Regions from separate parts of the Kocuria sp. CPCC 205260 genome, predicted to be linked through region 1. Evidence: riboswitches for the same ligand, from Rfam matches in the RefSeq annotation. Region 1 holds a riboswitch; each other region holds the start of a gene.
The links. Region 1 has a riboswitch for thiamine pyrophosphate ahead of RF645_RS11560 (ECF transporter S component). Riboswitches for the same ligand answer to the same signal wherever they lie in the genome.

Region 2: another riboswitch for thiamine pyrophosphate. It lies ahead of RF645_RS12260 (MFS transporter); the one in region 1 lies ahead of RF645_RS11560 (ECF transporter S component).
Region 3: another riboswitch for thiamine pyrophosphate. It lies ahead of RF645_RS06045 (hypothetical protein); the one in region 1 lies ahead of RF645_RS11560 (ECF transporter S component).

Annotation. Positions count from the first base shown of each region.
Region 1 is NZ_JAVKPT010000008.1:74,209-80,052, reverse strand. It holds gene RF645_RS11565 (ATP-binding cassette domain-containing protein) at 1-2,339, opposite strand, end outside; gene RF645_RS11560 (ECF transporter S component) at 2,336-3,004, opposite strand; TPP riboswitch at 3,118-3,222, opposite strand; gene RF645_RS11555 (DUF4235 domain-containing protein) at 3,368-3,649, opposite strand; gene mnhG (monovalent cation/H(+) antiporter subunit G) at 3,757-4,146, opposite strand; gene RF645_RS11545 (monovalent cation/H+ antiporter complex subunit F) at 4,146-4,532, opposite strand; gene RF645_RS11540 (Na+/H+ antiporter subunit E) at 4,529-5,212, opposite strand; gene RF645_RS11535 (Na+/H+ antiporter subunit D) at 5,209-5,844, opposite strand, start outside.
Region 2 is NZ_JAVKPT010000010.1:28,894-34,737, forward strand. It holds gene RF645_RS12255 (amino acid transporter) at 1-1,072, opposite strand, end outside; gene RF645_RS12260 (MFS transporter) at 1,152-2,468, opposite strand; TPP riboswitch at 2,463-2,570, opposite strand; gene RF645_RS12265 (heparan-alpha-glucosaminide N-acetyltransferase domain-containing protein) at 2,672-3,829, shown strand; gene RF645_RS12270 (acyl-CoA thioesterase) at 3,851-4,867, opposite strand; tRNA gene RF645_RS12275 (tRNA-Ser) at 4,940-5,027, opposite strand; gene RF645_RS12280 (hypothetical protein) at 5,791-5,844, shown strand, end outside.
Region 3 is NZ_JAVKPT010000002.1:290,289-296,132, forward strand. It holds gene RF645_RS06030 (MarR family winged helix-turn-helix transcriptional regulator) at 1-29, shown strand, start outside; gene RF645_RS06035 (LLM class flavin-dependent oxidoreductase) at 233-1,375, shown strand; gene RF645_RS06040 (FMN reductase) at 1,372-2,034, shown strand; TPP riboswitch at 2,173-2,265, shown strand; gene RF645_RS06045 (hypothetical protein) at 2,257-2,961, shown strand; partial or broken gene RF645_RS06050 (MMPL family transporter) at 2,987-4,009, opposite strand; gene rplI (50S ribosomal protein L9) at 4,384-4,833, opposite strand; gene rpsR (30S ribosomal protein S18) at 4,852-5,088, opposite strand; gene RF645_RS06065 (single-stranded DNA-binding protein) at 5,202-5,810, opposite strand.

The DNA.
Region 1 (5,844 bases):
TCGGCCCGTCCGAAGCGCAGAGGTCGAGCCCAGGTGCGGCTGCCGGCGTCCACCACCCCGCCGAAGCCGCGCACCTCCATGGTCACGGCCAGCCGCGAGGCCCGCCGCAGGGACTGCACGAGCAGCCCGAACGCGCGCCCGCCCAGCTCCCGCACCGCCGCCAGGGGGGCTCGGGAGCCGCCGACGCCGCGTGCCCGACGAGCCGTCACGAGCACCTGCCACTGGTCGATCATGACCGTGACCAGGCGCAGCCCCACGAGCGCGGCCAGCACGACCCGCACCGGCAGCCGCATGGTCCGGGCAAGCCTGTCGGCCAGATCGGTCGGGTCGGTGCTCAGCAGCAGCATGACGCCCGGCAGGGCCAGGGCCAGCCCACGCAGCGCGATCGCGGCCCCGGCGGCGATCGAGCCCGAGGTCAGCTGCAGGGGCCCGGCACTCACCCACAGGTGCCCGCCGGCATCCGAGAGAACCGCGGTGCCCCAGCCCGAGAGCAGGGCGGCCACCAGCAGGGGCCAGATCCGCAGCAGCAGAGCACCGGGCCGCTGGCCGATCGCAGCCAGGCCCACGAGCTCCACGGCCAGGATCAGTCCGGAGGTCACGGGATCCGCCGAGAGCAGCAGCGCCAGGCTCAGCACCGCGACGGCCCCGAGCTTGGCCAGGGCGTCGCGGCGAGCCAGGGCGCCCCGCTGCCGAGCGGGCGCGCTCGTGGGCCGCGCTTCCTCCGTCGGCCGGGTCCGGGGTCGCACCGCGATCTCCTCGGCTCCTAAGGCGCGGACCAGGTCATCGTCATGGGTCACGACCACGACGCAGCGGCCCTGCCGCACCTGCTCGGCCAGCAACTCGACGACGGCCGCCCAGGTCACTGCGTCCTGCCCGAAGGTGGGCTCGTCCAGGATGAGGATCTGGGGTGCTGCAGCCATCACCGTGCCCACGGAGAGGCGGCGCTTCTGACCCCCGGAGAGGGTGAAGGGATTGGCCTCGGCGTGGGCCGAAAGATGCAGCCGCTCGAGCAGCTCATCCACGCGGCGGGCGATCTCGTCCTCGGGGACCCCGGCCCGGCGCGGGCCCACGGCGAGCTCCTCGCGCACCGTGCCGGTGAGGAACTGATGCTCGGGCTCCTGGAAGACCGTGCCGATGCGCTCCACAAGCTCCGGGCCGGACCATACCGAAGGATCGTTCGGCAGCCCTCCGGCGAGGCTGCCGGCAGCGCGCACCATACCGGCGCTCGGCACGAGCAGACCGGCCAGCGTCAGGGCCAGCGTCGACTTCCCGGCGCCGTTCGGCCCGGTCAGCGCGAACGCGCTGCCGGCGCGCAGGCGCAGGTCCACCGGCTGCGCCGCCGGGGCGCCGGCCCAGGCCCCGTCGGGCACCGCGTCACCGCGGCGCACGCGGCGACGGCGGCGGGAGAGCAGGCGCTGCGAGGGCTGCTCGCGTGAGACCTCGAGCCCGTCGGCGCGCAGGAGCAGCTCACCGGGGGCGGGGGCCGGGGCGACCGCGGCGGCGCGCTGGCCCGGCAGCCAGATGCCGGCGCGGCGCAGCTGCTCGCGCTGGGCCCCTCGGGCGCCGAGGACGTCCTCGGGGCTCCCGTCGGCCAGCACTCCCCGCGGCCCCAGGACCACGACGCGCTCCACCAGATCCGCCCAGACCTCGGTGCGGTGCTCGACCACGATCAGTGTGGCCCCGGTGTCCTCGACCACCGACTCGACCGCCCTGCGGACGGTCACCACCCCCTCTGGATCCAGGTTGGCCGTGGGCTCGTCGAGCAGCAGCAGGCGCGGGCGCATGGCGGTGATGCCGGCCAGGCCGAGGCGCTGCTGCTGCCCGCCGGACAGCGCCGAGGTGTCCCGGCTGCGGGAGATCTCCAGCCCCACGGCCCGCAGGGCGGCATCGGCTTGGTCCCAGATCTCCTCGGCGGGCACGGCCAGGTTCTCCGGGCCGAACGCGACGTCGTCGCCGGCCCTGGCCAGCAGGATCGAGGACTCCGGATCCTGCTGGAGCAGGCCGGTGACGACGCCGCGCTGGGCTGCGGGCTGTCCGTCCACGAGCAGTTCGCCGCGCGGGCCGCTGCCTCCGGAGGGCGCTGCGCGACCGCCGTCGGGCCCCGGCCCGGGGGCATCGTCCTCGGTGTCCGGGAGCACGCCCGCCAGGGCGTGCAGCAGCGTGGACTTGCCCGAGCCGCTGGCGCCCAGCAGCAGCACGCGCTGCCCCGCGGGGATCTCGAGGTCCACCTGCTCGATGGCTGGGGTCTTCCGACCCTCCGGCTGCCAGCCGAAGCCGCGCGCGAACACGGCGGCTCCGCCGCGCACGGCCCTGTCGGCTCCGTGCGTGCGAGCGGTCATCGACCGGAGGCCAGGCCCGAGAGCACTCCTGTGGAGCGCAGAGCGCGCGTCAGTGCCCACATGGCAAGACCGGCGATGACCGCCCCGGACACCGTGCCCAGCACGACGTAGACCGCCTGGTGGGCCATCGGCCACTCGTAGTAGTAGATCAGGCACTCGGTCAGTGTCCCGAGCGCTCCGGCGGCAGCGCCCGAGGCCACGGCCACGACCGGGCCGAAGCGGCGGTACCCGGCGGCCAGGAAGACGGCCTCCGCCGCCGCGCCCTGGATGAGACCGGAGAGCACGACCGTCATGCCGAAGTGGGTGCCCAGCAGCCCCTCGAAGCACGCCGCCAGCAGCTCGCAGGCCAGTGCTGCGCCGGGGCGGCGGATGATGAGGGCGGCCAGCGGTCCGGCCATCAGCCATCCGCCGACCAGCAGGCCGCCCGCCGGGGGATAGCCGACCGTGACGGCCTGGGAGAGGGGGTAGACCAGAGCGGACCAGGCCCAGAAGATCACGCCGCAGGCGGCGGCCAGCACTGCGAGGACCACGAGGTCGAGCACGCGCCACCTCAGGCGGGAGCGCGCGCTGCGCTGCGGGGAGCCGAAGGTTCCGGGGTCGCGGTCCGAGCGCGTATCGAGGCCGGATCCGCTGCTCATCTGACTGGTGCTGCGATGCTGCGTCATGGTGGTCCTCCTGGGGGCCCGGGGACGCCGCGGCGCCCCTGTCATCAGGAGGGGAGAAGCGCTTCTCGCGCGATGCTGCGTGGGCGGGCGCCCGCAGGAACGCGCGAGAAGCACCTCCGAGATGCTCGACTTCCTTCGCCGGTGCTAGCCGGAGCAGGTTCGAGGGTCTGCGGCGGACCGCACTCTCAGCGCCCTCGGGCGCTCCCCTGTCGTGTGCCTGGGATCCTACGCCAAACGCGCAGCACATGCAGGTCACCCTCAGCCGGACCCGGAACGGATGAAGGCGCCGGGAGCACACGGCTCCCGGCGCCTTCGCCATCGATCAGCAGGCCGCGCGCAGCGGCCAGCCCGGACCGGTCGAGATCAGCCGCGGCCCTTGGCCTTCTCCTGCGCCTTGAGCTCGGCCTTCTCGCGCTGCTCGGCGACCTGGCGGTTGACCAGGGTCCGCACGACCGTGGTCAGCACACCGCTGACCACGGCGAACAGGACGATGTCGAGCCAGCGGTCCTCACGGGGGTCGTCGCCCTTGGACGGGACCTGGCGGCCGGTGACCTTCTTCCACGTGGCGTCGAGGCCCTTTGTGGCGGCCTGCACGCCCAGCACGGACGCGCCGGTGCCGATGAGTCCCATGATCTTGGGGTTCATGTCATCTCCTACCCCGAGTGAGCCACTCGGGAGATCGCGGAACCGGCGCCTCAGCCGGCGCCGGAGGTTCGGTGCTCACCCTAGCGCGCTCGGCGAGCCGTTGCGGATCACGACGGGCGGTCCGCGCCGCCCTGCGACTCGGCGGTGTCGGCCTCGTCCAGGGCTGCGGCCAGGTCATCGGCGATCAGCGTCTCATCGAGCACGTGCTTGGTCCGATAGCTCGAGCGCCCCACCATGTGCGCCGAGACCGGCGCCGTGAGCAGCATCAGGGCCCAGCCCAGCAGGGCCAGCGGCAGCAGCGTCCACTCGCGGGAGTGGATCACCACGGCCAGCAGCATGCACAGCAGACCGAGCACCTGCGGCTTGGTGGCCGCGTGCATCCGCGACAGGACGTCCGGCAGCCGGATCAGGCCGAGGCCGGCCGTCAGGGACATGAGGCAGCCCACGAGCAGCAGCACGCCCACGACGATGTCGAGCACGAGGTCCATGGGATCCATCAGCGGTGTCCCTCCTTCTCGGACGGGGCGGGCTTCTGCATCGGGGCGGGCCGGTGATCCTGCTCGGCCCGCTCGCCCTCGACCGGCTCCTTGGTGGCGCCCTCATCGGTCTGGCCCGTCTTCCGTGGCCGCGTGGGCTGGACGAACCGCGCCACAGACACCGAGCCGATGAAGCCCAGCAGCGAGACGGTCACGATGACCATCATGTAGTCGGAGTGATCGCTCCAGACCATCTCCAGGGCGATCGCGGCGACCACCACGGAGAGCAGGACGTCGCTGGAGAGCACGCGGTCCAGCAGCGAGGGTCCCTTCACCAGTCGGTACAGCACGCCGGCGGCCCCACCGGCGAGCATCACGAGGCACACGGCCATGACGATGGTGCTCATCGGCTCTGCTCCTCATCCCGTCGTTCGGCCTTCGATCTGTGGGCGTAGCCCGCCCAGCTGCGCAGCACGGCCCGGGGGTTGAGTCCACGGCCCTTCTGGGCGTCCTCGCGCCGCAGCGCGGCGTAGTCCTCCGGAGAGCCCATCATGCGGATCCAGGCAGCCTCGGTGTTGCGCACGGACTCCCGGAAGTGCTCGATGTCCTCGTCGTCGTGCACGTCCAGGACGTGGAAGTAGAGGGTCGCGTTCGGACGGTCCACCTCCAGCAGCACCGAGCCCGGGATCAGTCCCATGGTGCTTCCGGTGGCCGTGAGGATCAGATCGGAGTGCGAGCGCATCTGCACGGCGGTCACCGACGAGGAGGCCCTGGGCCCATGGGCGATCACGGTCCACATGACCTCGAAGCTGGCGCGGATGACCTGCCACAGGAAGGTGACGAACAGGGTCACGGCGTGCAGCACGTTGAAGCGGCTGGACAGCTGCACGGGCGGCAGTGCCAGCGCCCGGGTGACCAGCAGGGACAGCACGAGTCCCACCAGGAGGTTCTTGGCCGTCAGCTCGCCCCACAGCACGGCCCATACGAGCATGAGCCACAGGATCAGGGGGATCTCCACGGCCCAGCGGTGCTCGCGCCGCCGGGGCCGGGCGGATGAGGACCCGCGGGATGTCGCTGTCGAGCTCACTGATCTGCCTCCTCGGACTGCTCGGAGCCCTGCCGCTGCGCGTCGGCCTCGGCCGAGGGCCGCGAATCCGTGCCGTCGTAGACCTCGCGCTGGATGCCGGCGCCGCTGTCCTCGCCCACATCCTCCCCGTACTGCTCGCCCTCCGGCACGCTCGGTGCGGCAGGGTCGTCGGAGCTCGGGTCCTCGCCGTCGTCCACGACGCCGCGCGGTCCCGATTCGTCGCCGAAGACCGCCTCGACGTAGCGCTCGGGGTGCATGAGGTTCTCCGCGGCGTTGTCGGCCACCGAGAACAGCGGTCCCGCGAAGACCGTGAGGGCGACCCCGACCGCCACGAGCATCCCGGTGGGCATCACCATGAAGAACGGCATGAGCTGCACGTTGCTGCGACCGGCCCACCGGCCGCCGCCCTCGGCCTCCATGGACACCGAGGCGGCGCTGCGGGGCCCGTGCTCCCGTGCCTCGTCCCGGGAGACCAGCAGGACCGGATCCGGGTAGTCGGCGTCGTCGGGGGCGCGCAGGAACGCCTTGTTCCAGATGCGCATCAGGGCCATCAGCGTCAGCAGCGAGGTGAGCACGGAGCCGGCGATCACGACCCAGATGGCCCAGCCGCCCTGGTCGGTGCCCGCCTGGAT
Region 2 (5,844 bases), on a different contig from region 1:
GGTAGCGCGGGATGAGGTTGAGCAGACCGGCCATCGCCGAGGCGCCCGCGAACCACAGGATCAGCACCGTCGACAGGTCGTAGACCGACCCGAAGGTCTCGCCCAGCAGGCTGTGCGCCAGGTAGGCCAGGGCCCGCCCGTTGGCAGCGCCGCCGGGCTCGAAGTCCCCGGCCGGGATCAGGATCGTGCACACCAGCGACGAGGTCAGCAGGAACCCGGCCATGATCAGCGCAGCGGTCGTGAGCAGTCGTCGGGTGCCCTCCACGCGGCCCCGCAGGCCCCGCGAGGTGCGCACCAGGGGCATCACGGAGACCCCGGTCTCGAAGCCGGACAGGCCCAGCGCCAGCTTGGGGAACACCAGGGCAGCCACGGCGACCGCCGCCCAGGGCGAGGAGTGCTGGCTCAGCGCCGCATGCCACCACTGCGCGAATCCGATCTCCTGCGAGCGGGCGATCTGCCACCAGCCCACCGCCAGCACCACGGCGTTGAGGCTCAGATACACGGGGACCAGGACGACGGCCACGCTGATGGCCTCCGAGAACCCGGCCATGAACACCGCGCCCAGCAGCAGGAGCAGCCCGACGGTCACCCAGAACTGCCAGTGCTGCGCCTCGGCCGGCACGTGCGGATTCTCGACGATGTGCACGGCGGCATCGGCCGAGGACAGGGTCATGGTGATGACGAAGTCCGTGATCGCGAAGCCGAGCAGGCACAGGACCAGCACCTTGCCGCTCCAGCGCGGCAGCAGCGTCTCGAGCATCCGGATGGAGCCGGCGCCGTGCGGGGAGGCCACCGCCACCCACCGGTAGACCGGCAGCGCGCCGAACAGCGTCACCGCCACCAGCACCAGGGTGGCCAGCGGAGAGATCAGCCCGGCGGCCAGGATCGCGATGCCGGGCTGATAGCCCAGGGTGGAGAAGTAGTCCACGCCGGACAGGCACATGACCTTCCACCAGGAATGGGTCTTCTCGTCGCGATCGGGTCGGCGATGCGGGGCTCCGTAGGAGGCGGAGGGGGATCCGGCCAGCAGCCAGGCGGCGGCGCGGGAGGGCAGTGCGATCACGTCGTACATGATGCGCTTGTCCCGCTCACGGCCCCGCCGCCGAGGGCCTCAGGCGGCTGGCAGTTGCCTGTGAGCCGCGATCTGCCGATCAGTCGGGCAGCGGACCCGACCGATCCGGCTCGGGGCCGAGCAGCCCGCCGAGGGCCACCAGGAGCCCGCCCACCGCGAGCACCGCGGCGATCGCCGCGTGCGGCCCGAGCAGCTGCTGCAGCGGCGGCAGGTAGTAGGGGTAGAGCGCGGGCAGCACGATCGAGATGCTGTAGGCCACCCCGTATCCGCTGGCCCGGATCTCGTCGGGGAAGCGCTCCGTCAGATAGGCGCCCACCGGCCCGTAGCCGGTCACCGTCGTGACCTGCAGCGCGGCTGCCAGCAGCAGCACCGTGCCGATGCCGGCTCCGAGGGCCCCGGACAGCAGCGCCAGGAGGATGACGGGAGAGACCGCTGCGCAGAGCAGACCGAAGCCCACGAAGAACCGGCGCCGCCCGATCCGACTGGACAGCGCACCCGCCCCGGCCATGGCCAGCGCGGACACGGCCGTCGCGCCCAGCATGACGAGGGAGACGGTCTGCGGCTCGAGCTGCGGCCTGCGCGAGAGCTGGGCGGTCAGGGTGGGCACTGCCATGTAGGTGAGCAGCCACAGCCCGGTCATCAGCACGAGGACCTGCCGCAGCGACCGGCGGCTGCTGCCCCTGACGAGCTGCGCCAGCGGGTGTGCGGAACGGGCCGGGCGACGACGCTGCGGAGCCTCCTCGACCATGTGGCGGTAGTAGATCAGCATGGCAGCGGCCAGGGCGGCGCCGAGCAGGAACGGCAGCCGCCAGCCCCAGGCGGCGTACTCGCTGTCGTCCAGCAGCAGCAGGAGGAGGAAGGTGACGGCGGCGATGCTGGCGTTGGCCAGCGGCGACATCGCCATGATCATCCCGCTGAGACGACCGCGTGAGCGCGGGCGCGCCCACTCCATGGCCAGCGGGATCGCCGAGGTGTACTCCCCGCCCAGGAAGATCCCGCCCAGGAGGCGCAGCGCCAGCACCGCCAGGAACGTGCCCGCGCCGAGCACCTCGTGCCCGGGGACCAGGGCGATCAGCAGGGTCGTGAGGCAGATGCCGGCGAGGGCGACCTGGGTGATGAGCACCCGGCCCGCGCGGTCGGCGATCGGGCCGAAGATCATGGCCCCGAGCGGGCGGCCCAGCAGGGTGGCCACGAAGATCAGGCCAGCATTGCGCACGATGTCATGATCGCCGAACAGCTGCGCCGACACCGGAGCCAGGGCGATCACGGGCAGGAAGATGTCGAACTGGTCGACGTAGTTGCCCATGATCCCGCCGCGGATCGCGCGGCGGGTCGGTGCGGGAGGGCGCCCGTCGGAGGATGCGGTCGCGGGGGCGGACAGGGGTGCAGAAGGCATCGAGCTCTCACTTCCTTCGCCGGTATGAACCGGAGCAGGTTCGACGGTCGAAGCCGCGTCAGCTTCCTCTCAGCCCGTGCCCGGGCTCCCGTGTGGGGTCATTCAGCGGTGCAGGTCCCACGACCTGCGCGCCGCACCGTCGATCCTAGCGGTGCGACGGGCTCGCGTGGCCGAGGCCCGAGCATGTGAGGCACAGTGAGGGCGTGCCCCTCATCGCCTCCGAGCCCTCGAGCCCCCCGACGCGCCCGGACCCGGGGGCCCGCATGCTCGGCATCGATCTGGCGCGGGCCGTCGCCCTGCTCGGGATGATGGCCACCCACACGATGGACCTGGTGGATGCGGCTGGTGATCCGCAGCCCGTCGGGCTGATCGCGGGCAAGGCGGCAGCCCTGTTCGCGGTGCTGGCCGGGTTCTCCGTCGAGCTGTCCACGCGGCGCTATGGGCGCTGGCGCGACGCGGCTGCCTCACTGGCGGTGCGCGGCGTGCTGATCGCGATCCTCGGACTCGTGCTGGGATCGCTGTCGAGCTCGATCGCGGTGGTCCTGGTGAACTACGGCGTACTGTTCCTGCTCGCCCCGCTGGTTCTGCGGCTTCCGACCCGGTGTCTGGCGGCCACGACCGTGTTCTGGCTGGTGGTCTCACCGGTGGCCTCCCACCTGATCCGCGGCGGGCTCGGCCTCCAGCGCGCCGCCGAAGCGCCCGAGCTCTCCCACCTGGCTCAGCCGGGTGAGCTGGTCATCGGCGTGCTGCTCACCGGCTACTACCCGGTGCTGCAGTGGATGGGCTACCTCCTCGTGGGGCTGCTCCTGGCCCGGCTCGACTGGCGCAGCGCCGCCACGGCCGCCTGGGCAGGGGCCGTCGGCGCCCTGCTGGCCGTCGCGGCCTGGGTGAGCTCGCAGCTGCTGCTGTCCGCAGGCGGGCACGAGGCCCTCGAGCGCGCCGGCTCCGGTCTGTCGCCGCTGGCCTGGGGCTCGCCGTATGCCGCGCAGACCATCGGCAGCCACGGGACCACGCCCACGACCACGTGGTGGTGGCTGGTCACGGTCGGTCCGCACTCGTCGACGACCTTCGACCTGGTCTTCACCTCGGGCATCGCGGCGGCGGTCATCGCCGTGTGCGTTCTGATCTGCCTGGCGATAGGGGAGCGCACCCGCCTGCTGATGCCCGTGCTCGCGGCCGGCTCCATGCCGCTGAGCATGTACACGCTGCACGTGATCCTGTCCGAGCTGACCGACCTGTACGTGCTGCAGGTGCTCCTGCTGCTGGGGCTCGCCGCGCTGTGGCGGGCCGGCGGGGAAGGCCCCGGCCCGCTCGAGAGCTTGGTCTCCGGGACCGTGCGGCTGGTCGTGCCGCGGCGCTGAGCCTCCCGGCGCCGCGTGGCCTCAGGCGGACGTCGTCGACTCGCCGGACTCCTCCAGCAGGTGATTCGGCAGCCGATTGCCCTGGGCGCGGCTGCGGATCTCGAGCAGCGTGCGTGCGTGCTGCCACAGCCGCTTATCCGCCTCGGTCACCGGCTCCCAGGCGGGGACGGGCACGGAGGTGCCCTCCTCGTCGCGGGCCACCATGACTGTCAGGCAGTTGGTGGTGACCTCCAGCTCGCGGGACTTCGGATCCCCGGAGCGGACCTCCACGGCGATGTGCATGCCCTTGGTCCCGGTGTAGATCAGGCGGGCGTCGACCTCGACCAGATCCCCGATGTGCAGGGGGCGCATGAAGCGGATGCCGCCGGAGAACACGGCCACGGTGTCCCGGCCGCAGTAGCGGGTCGCACAGAGATATGCGGCCTCGTCGATCCATTCCATGACGATGCCGCCGTGGACCTTGCCGCCCCAGTTCACATCGGTGGGGGCGGCCAGGAAGCGCAGGACCTCGCGCTCGCCGGTGCCCTCCGCGCTGAAGTCCTGGCGGGCGATCTCGGCGGTGATCTCCTCGCGGATCGGGATGCGCGAGAGCGCGTAGTCACGGGCCAGCTCCTGCTCCAGGCCCCGCGGCTCGAAGCTCGGCACGGGCGTGGACTTCCCGCTGCCGTCGACGGCCACGAAGATCGTCAGGCACCGGGCCCGCTGCTCGAGCTCGCCCGTCTTGGGATCGCCCGAGCGCACCACGGTGTTGATGTGCATGGAGGACCGGCCCGTGGTCAGCACCGTGCCGGTCACCTCGACCATCTCGCCGACCTGCACGGGGTACTCGAAGTGGATGTTGCCCACGTAGGCGGTCACGCAGTAGGAGCCCGACCAGGCGGCTGCCGCGGCGAAGGCGGCCTTGTCCACCCACTCCAGGACCCGGCCGGCGTCGACGGTCCCGGAATGCCCCTCATCGGTGGGCGCTGCCAGGAACCGCAGCGTCACCTCGTGGCGTCGGGAGCGGCTGTCGGCGGGGGCGGGCGGCGTCTGGTCCATGGCGATGAAACTACCGCAGGTGATGCGGCGAGAGCCCCGACCGCGGGGGTCGGGGCTCTCAGCTGCTCTGCGCGGAAGGTAAGGGATTCGAACCCTTGGTGCAGGGTCGCTGCACAACGGTTTTCAAGACCGTCTCCTTCGGCCGCTCGGACAACCTTCCCGTGACGGGTCGGCATGCACCGCCCGCACAGCGCCAGTATCCCACCTGGACGCACAGGAAGCGAATCTGTGGTTGGCTCGCATCGAGCGAGAATTTGAAGAATGACTCCCATGGATATGTATTCTCGCGCGTGTCGCGTGTAGGCTAACCATGGAACAAGGTCGAATGCGGGTAGTTTTTCTGAGGAGCTGAAGTGCACGAAGAAATATATGAAATTGATATTGAACTTAGTAGGATTCGCAGGCAAATCAGCAAGGCTGAAAAGTGGGGGTTATCGCGAAACGAAATCGATATACTAAAAAAAGAATCATTTCGGCTACTTGCTCGCGCGAATAAGGCCAATTACAGCGCCCTGGGACTGCGGGCCGTCAAGAATTTCGCGATGAATCCATATGCGCATAATGCATCCGAACGTGTAGTTCAAAAAAACGATGCAACGAGGCGGAGGAGTTCGACTCTAGACGTTAACAGTAATCGGGCGCCTGGGGAAGGCGCCTTCGGGTCTGCCGAAGCGGAGAGCTTTGGAGGCCGCACTACACGGTATGAGCGGAACAATCCGCGAAATGAGCAAACTGGTCCACGCTCTGTCTCGAAAGTTGAGGAAGCCGCTAGTACCAGTAAGGGAATCAATCAAGCTTCGAATCGAGTCCTGCCTTCGCCTTCCACTGCTTCCGCTAAGTCCGCCGCCCTGGAAGCGGGGCCGGAGTCAGCTGTGCCGAAGCCCTCGGATATTTCCAAACTTGTACGCGGGCAAAGTCCGCGAGTGGATGCCCCAGTCGGGGGTCATTTTGTGTCTCGCGGTAGAGGCTCGACTGCA
Region 3 (5,844 bases), on a different contig from region 1:
GCCGCCCGGACTGCGCACCGATCGACTGACCCGCGCAGGCCGGCTGCCGCCCTGCGCGGACACGGCCTGGCGCATCACGACGACAGCGCGTTCGTCGTTCCCGCCGTCCCTCGAGCACGGCGGACCTAATGGTTGACATGTCACCTACATCGACGCATACTGTTCCGTGAAACGTCACGCGATGACCAGACATCTCCGGCTCATCGCGATGCGCACCCAAGGAGCGAGCACCATGCAGTTCGGCATCTTCACCATCGGCGACGTCACCCCGGACCCCACCACCGGCAAGGCGCCGTCCGAAGCTCAGCGCATCCAGTCGATGACCAAGTACGCCCTGAAGGCGGAGGAGGTCGGTCTGGACGTCTTCGCGACCGGCGAGCACCACAACCCGCCGTTCGTGCCGTCCTCGCCCACCACGCACCTGGCCTACATCGCCGCCCAGACCGAGCGGCTGCGCTTCTCCACGGCCACCACGCTGATCACCACGAACGACCCCGTGAAGATCGCTGAGGACTACGCCTTCCTCCAGCACCTCTCCGGCGGTCGTGTGGATCTCACCATGGGCCGTGGCAACACCGGTCCGGTCTACCCCTGGTTCGGCAAGGACATCCGCCAGGGCATCCCGCTGGCCATCGAGAACTACCACCTGCTGCGCAAGCTGTGGCGCGAGGAGGTCGTGAACTGGCAGGGCAAGTTCCGCACCCCGCTCAACAGCTACACCTCCACCCCGTGGCCGCTGGATGACACCCCGCCCTTCGTGTGGCACGGCTCGATCCGCTCCCCGGAGATCGCGGAGCAGGCCGCCTATTACGGCGACGGCTTCTTCCACAACCACATCTTCTGGAACATCGAGCACACCGCCTCGATGGTGAACCTCTACCGCCAGCGCTTCGAGCACTACGGCCACGGCGCCGCCGACCAGGCGATCGTGGGCCTGGGCGGCCAGATCTTCGCCGCTGAGACAGAGGCCGAGGCCAAGCGGGTCTTCCGCCCGTACTTCGACAACGCGCCGGTCTACGGCCACGGCCCGTCGCTCGAGGACTTCTCGCGGATGACCCCGCTGACGGTCGGCACCCCGGATCAGATCGTGGAGCACTACCTGGGCTACGCGGATCAGGTGGGCGACTACCAGCGCCAGATGTTCCTGCTGGATCACGCCGGCCTGCCCGAGGAGGTGGTCCTGGAGCAGATCGAGATCCTCGGCCGGGAGATCGCCCCGCGCCTGCGCGAGGGCTTCGAGGCACGTCGCCCGGCGCACGTGCCCTCAGACCCGCCCACCCACGAGACCCTGCGCGCCCAGGGCCCGGACTCCAAGCACCGCCAGGTCATCAACGCGCAGCCGCAGGACGAGCAGAAGGAGGATGAGCAGCGATGACCCGCCAGCTCGTCGTCGTCTCGGCGGGGCTGTCCTCGCCGTCGTCCACCCGCCTGCTGGCGGACCGGATCGCCCAGGCCGTCGAGTCCCGGGTCGGCGCCCGGGGCGAGGCCCTGGAGGTCCACCACGTGGAGCTGCGGGACCTGGCCCTGCCGCTGGCGCAGGCCATGACCACGGGCGGGCTGCCCGATCCGCAGCTCGACGAGGTCAAGCGCCTGGTCGCCCAGGCCGATGGGCTGGTGGCGGTCACGCCGATCTTCCGGGCCTCCTACTCGGGGCTGTTCAAGATGTTCTTCGACGTCCTCGACGACGAAGCGCTGATCGACCTCCCGGTGCTCATCGCCGCGACGGCCGGCACCCCGCGCCACAGCCTGGTCCTGGACCACGCGCTGCGCCCGCTGTTCTCCTACTCGCGGGCGGTCGTGCTGCCCACGGGCGTGTTCGCCGCGACCGATGACTTCGGCTCCGGGGACACCGGAGGCCTGGAGTCGCGGATCGCTCGAGCCGCCTCCGAGATGGCGACGGCACTGGTGGCCGAGTCCGCCGGGGTGGAGGGCTTCCTGCCCACCGAGCCCGCGCGGGCGCCACGTCGCAGCGGCGTGGACCTGGGTCCGGTCACGAACTTCGCGAGCCTTCTCAAGGGCCACGACGGCTCCTGACGGGCTGGCCGAGCTCTCGGAGGACCCATAGGCCGCCTGACCTGCTCATATGTCGAATGTGCCATATGAGCAGGTCTCGTCTCTCACAGCGGAACCGGCTGCCGCCCTGTCGGCATCCGATCCTGCCGCCTACACTGGGCTGCGGACACGGGGTGCGCCGCCGGCGCTGAGATCAGACCCGTGGAACCTGCTCCAGCTCGCACTGGCGAAGGGATGTCCCTGATGAGCTCCACCTCGAACATCGCCCCCCAGCCCGCCGTCGAAGCGGCCGGTCCATGGACGCAGTCGCTGTGGGACGCCGGCGCGCAGACGGCAGCCGAGATCCAGGACTCGAGATTCGTGCGCGCCCTGCTGGACGGAACCCTTGACGACGCGCGGTTCACGTTCTACCTCGCCCAGGACGCCCTGTATCTGGCCGGCTACGCCCGGGCCCTGGCGGCTCTGTCCGCACGCTGCGATCACGCCCCGGACCAGCTCGCGTGGGCACAGGCCTCGGTCGGCTGCCTCACGGAGGAGGCCCAGCTGCACCGCACCTGGATGGCCGCCCGTCCGGAGGCCGCCGACGAGCCCGCCAGCACCGTCACCGCGGCCTACACGGACTTCCTGCTGGCCGCCGCCCTGGGACAGGACCGAGCTGTCGGCGCTGCTGCAGTGCTCCCCTGCTTCTGGCTCTACGCCCAGGTCGGAGCCTGTCTGCCGACCGTGGAGCCGGATCACCCGTATGCCGCATGGCTGGAGACCTACCGCGATCCCGAGTTCGTGGCTGCAACCGCTGCAGCCCTGGAGCGCGTCGAGCGGGAGCTCGCACAGAGCTCGGAATCAGGCCGTGCGGCAGCACAGCGGGCCTATCTGGCAGGCTGCCGCCACGAGCTGGCGTTCTTCGATCAGGCCCTGACTCAGGATCAGTCGGAGATCATCCCGCGCTGAGAGCGCGGACCGACTGACGGGACCCTCACCACGGTCCCTTCCGGTGCCGCGGCGCCGTGTCGGCCACATGGCGGCCGCGGCGTCGTCGGGCCGACGGCGACGTGATGTGATCCCCGAACTCCTCCGGCTCGCGCTGCGCCAAGGGGCCCGTATGCGGATCCTCGGGGGCCTCCGCCAGCCCGATCCGATCGTGCAACCACCGCAGCGGGGCCGGTGCCCACCAGTTGGCCCGCCCGGCGATCCGCATGAACGCGGGCACCAGGACGCCGCGCACCAGGGTCGCATCGAGCAGGATCGCGAACGCCGTACCCAGGCCGAACAGCTGCATGAAGCTCACCTGGCTCGTCCCGAAGGCCGCGAACGACACCGAGAGCACCAGCGCCGCGAGTGTGTTGATGCGCCCGGTGTGCGCGAGCCCCTCCACGACCGCCATGCGGTTGCTGCCCGTCTGCTCCCACAACTCCTTCATGCGCCCGATCAGGAACAGCTCGAAGCCCACCGACAGCCCGAAGGCGATGCAGAACAGCAGCACGGGCATGGACATGTCCAGCGGGCCCCGCGTGAAGCCCAGGAACCCGGAGAGCCAGCCGTGCTGGAACACGAGCGTCACCACGCCCAGCACCGCCGGCAGGAGCACCAGCGTGATGGGCACGGCGATGTGCTCGGCCAGCCCCAGGTCCTTGATCACCTGCTGGCTGTTCGAGGCGATCATGGGCGCGGAGCCGCCCACCAGCACCTCGGTGCCGTCGCCGCGCTCCTGGCTCAGCTGGTCCACGAGCTCCGTGGAGATCTCAGTCTGCTCGGCCAAGGTGCCCTCGATGTGCGCGACGACCATGCCCGTGCGGCCGTCGTCAGAGCTCAGCGGGTCGCTCATGCCGGGATCGCTGAAGGCATGGACGGACACGATGCCGTCGTGCTCGCGCAGATCCGCGGCGATCTCCTCCCCCACGTCAGCGGAGTCGGCTGCCTGGGAGCCTTCGGGGGCTCGGACCAGGACGACGAGGCTCGCCTCCCCGCCGACCTCTTCGTGCACGATCTGCTGTGCCCTGGCGGATTCCGAGGTCGGGTCGGCGTAGCCGCCGCCGGGAACGTAGCACGGGAGACGACGCCGGCGTCGGTGCTGGTCGGCGCAGAAGTCGGCCGTCCTGGGGACGGGTCATGCGCCCGCAGCAGATCCGCGCCGCGCCCGTGCCCCGAGGGCCGGGAACAGATGCGAGATCACCGCGCAAGGGACCACATCAGGGCCTGCCCTGTGTCGCTGCGCAGGGCCGTCGTCGTCATCCGCCGAACGGTGACCTGTCAGGGGCAGAGCCGCCCCCCGCCGGCGCCCGACAGGCCCGGCAACGACGATGAGCCGCCGCCCCGGAAAGGGGCGACGGCTCGTCGGTCAGGCGTGCCGTGCAGGACGGCTCACCCGAAGGATCAGGCGGGGACGACCTCGAACTCGATGTTCGCGTTGACGTCCTCGTGCAGGCGCACGGTGGCCTGGTAGGTGCCGACGGTGCGGACCTGCTCGCGGATCTCGACCTTGCGCTTGTCGATCTCGCCCAGGCCGGCGGCCTTGACGGCGTCGGCGACCTGCTCGGCCTTGATCGAGCCGAACAGACGGCCCTCGGCGCCGGCCTTGGCCGGGACCGTGACGGTGGCCGAGGTCAGCGAGGCCGCCAGGGCCTGCGCGTCCTCGAGCGAGGCGAGCTCACGGGCCGCACGAGCGGCCTTGATGGACTCGATCTGGCGCTCGGCGCCCTTGGACCACTGGGTCGCGAAGCCGCGGGGGAAGAGGTAGTTGCGGGCGTACCCGTCCTTGACCTCGACCACGTCACCGGCGGAACCGAGGTTGGAGACCTCGTGCGTCAGGATGATCTTTGCCATGAGTGTGTTCCTTTCCGATCAGCGGCCGGAGCCGGCGTAGGGGAGCAGGGCGACCTCACGGGCGTTCTTGACGGCCTGGGCGATCTTGCGCTGCTCCTGGACGGAGACGCCGGTCACGCGACGCGCGCGGATCTTGCCGCGGTCGGAGATGAACTTGCGCAGCAGCGCAACGTCCTTGTAGTCGATCTCGGTGACGCCTGCGGCCTTGAGCGGGTTCGCCTTCGGCTTGGGCTTGCGAATCTCATGCTTCGCCATCGTGGTGCTCCTTCTGAAGCGTGGAGCCCGCAGTGCTCTGCGGGATGGAAATGTGTTGTGTCTCCCGGTTCTGCGCCGGGTAGGTGCGAGGGCTCAGGCGCTCGGGCCGCCGATCAGAACGGCGGCTCGTCGTCCTGTCCGGTGCCCCAGTCGTAGCTGCCGCCGGCGGACTGGCCCCAGGGATCGTTCTGCGGGGCCGCCTGCTGGCGCCCACCGCCCTGACCGCCCTGGTTGTAGCCGCCGGAGGACTGGCCGCCGCGGTTGCCGCCGAAGCCGCCCCCGCCGCCATTGTCCCAGCCGCCGGAGCCGCCGGACTGCTGTCCGCCGCCGCTGAAACCGCCGCCGGACCCGCCTCCGCGGGACTGGCGGTTGACCTTCGCCGAGGCGAAGCGCAGCGACGGGCCGATCTCATCGACGTCGAGCTCCATCACGGTGCGGCGGTCGCCTTCCTTCGTGTCGAAGGACCGGGACTTGAGCCGCCCTTGGGCGATGACGCGCATGCCCTTCTGCAGCGTCTCGGCGACGTTCTCCGCCGCCTCGCGCCACACCGAGCAGCGCATGAACAGCGTCTCGCCGTCCTTCCACTCGTTGGACTGGCGGTCGAACTGGCGCGGGGTCGACGCGATCGTGAAGTTCGCGACGGCCGCACCCGACGGCGTGAAGCGCAGCTCGGGCTCAGCGGTCAGATTGCCGATGATGGTGATGATGGTGTCGCCGGCCATGGGACTCTCCTTCCGGAGAACTCGCGGTGATGGG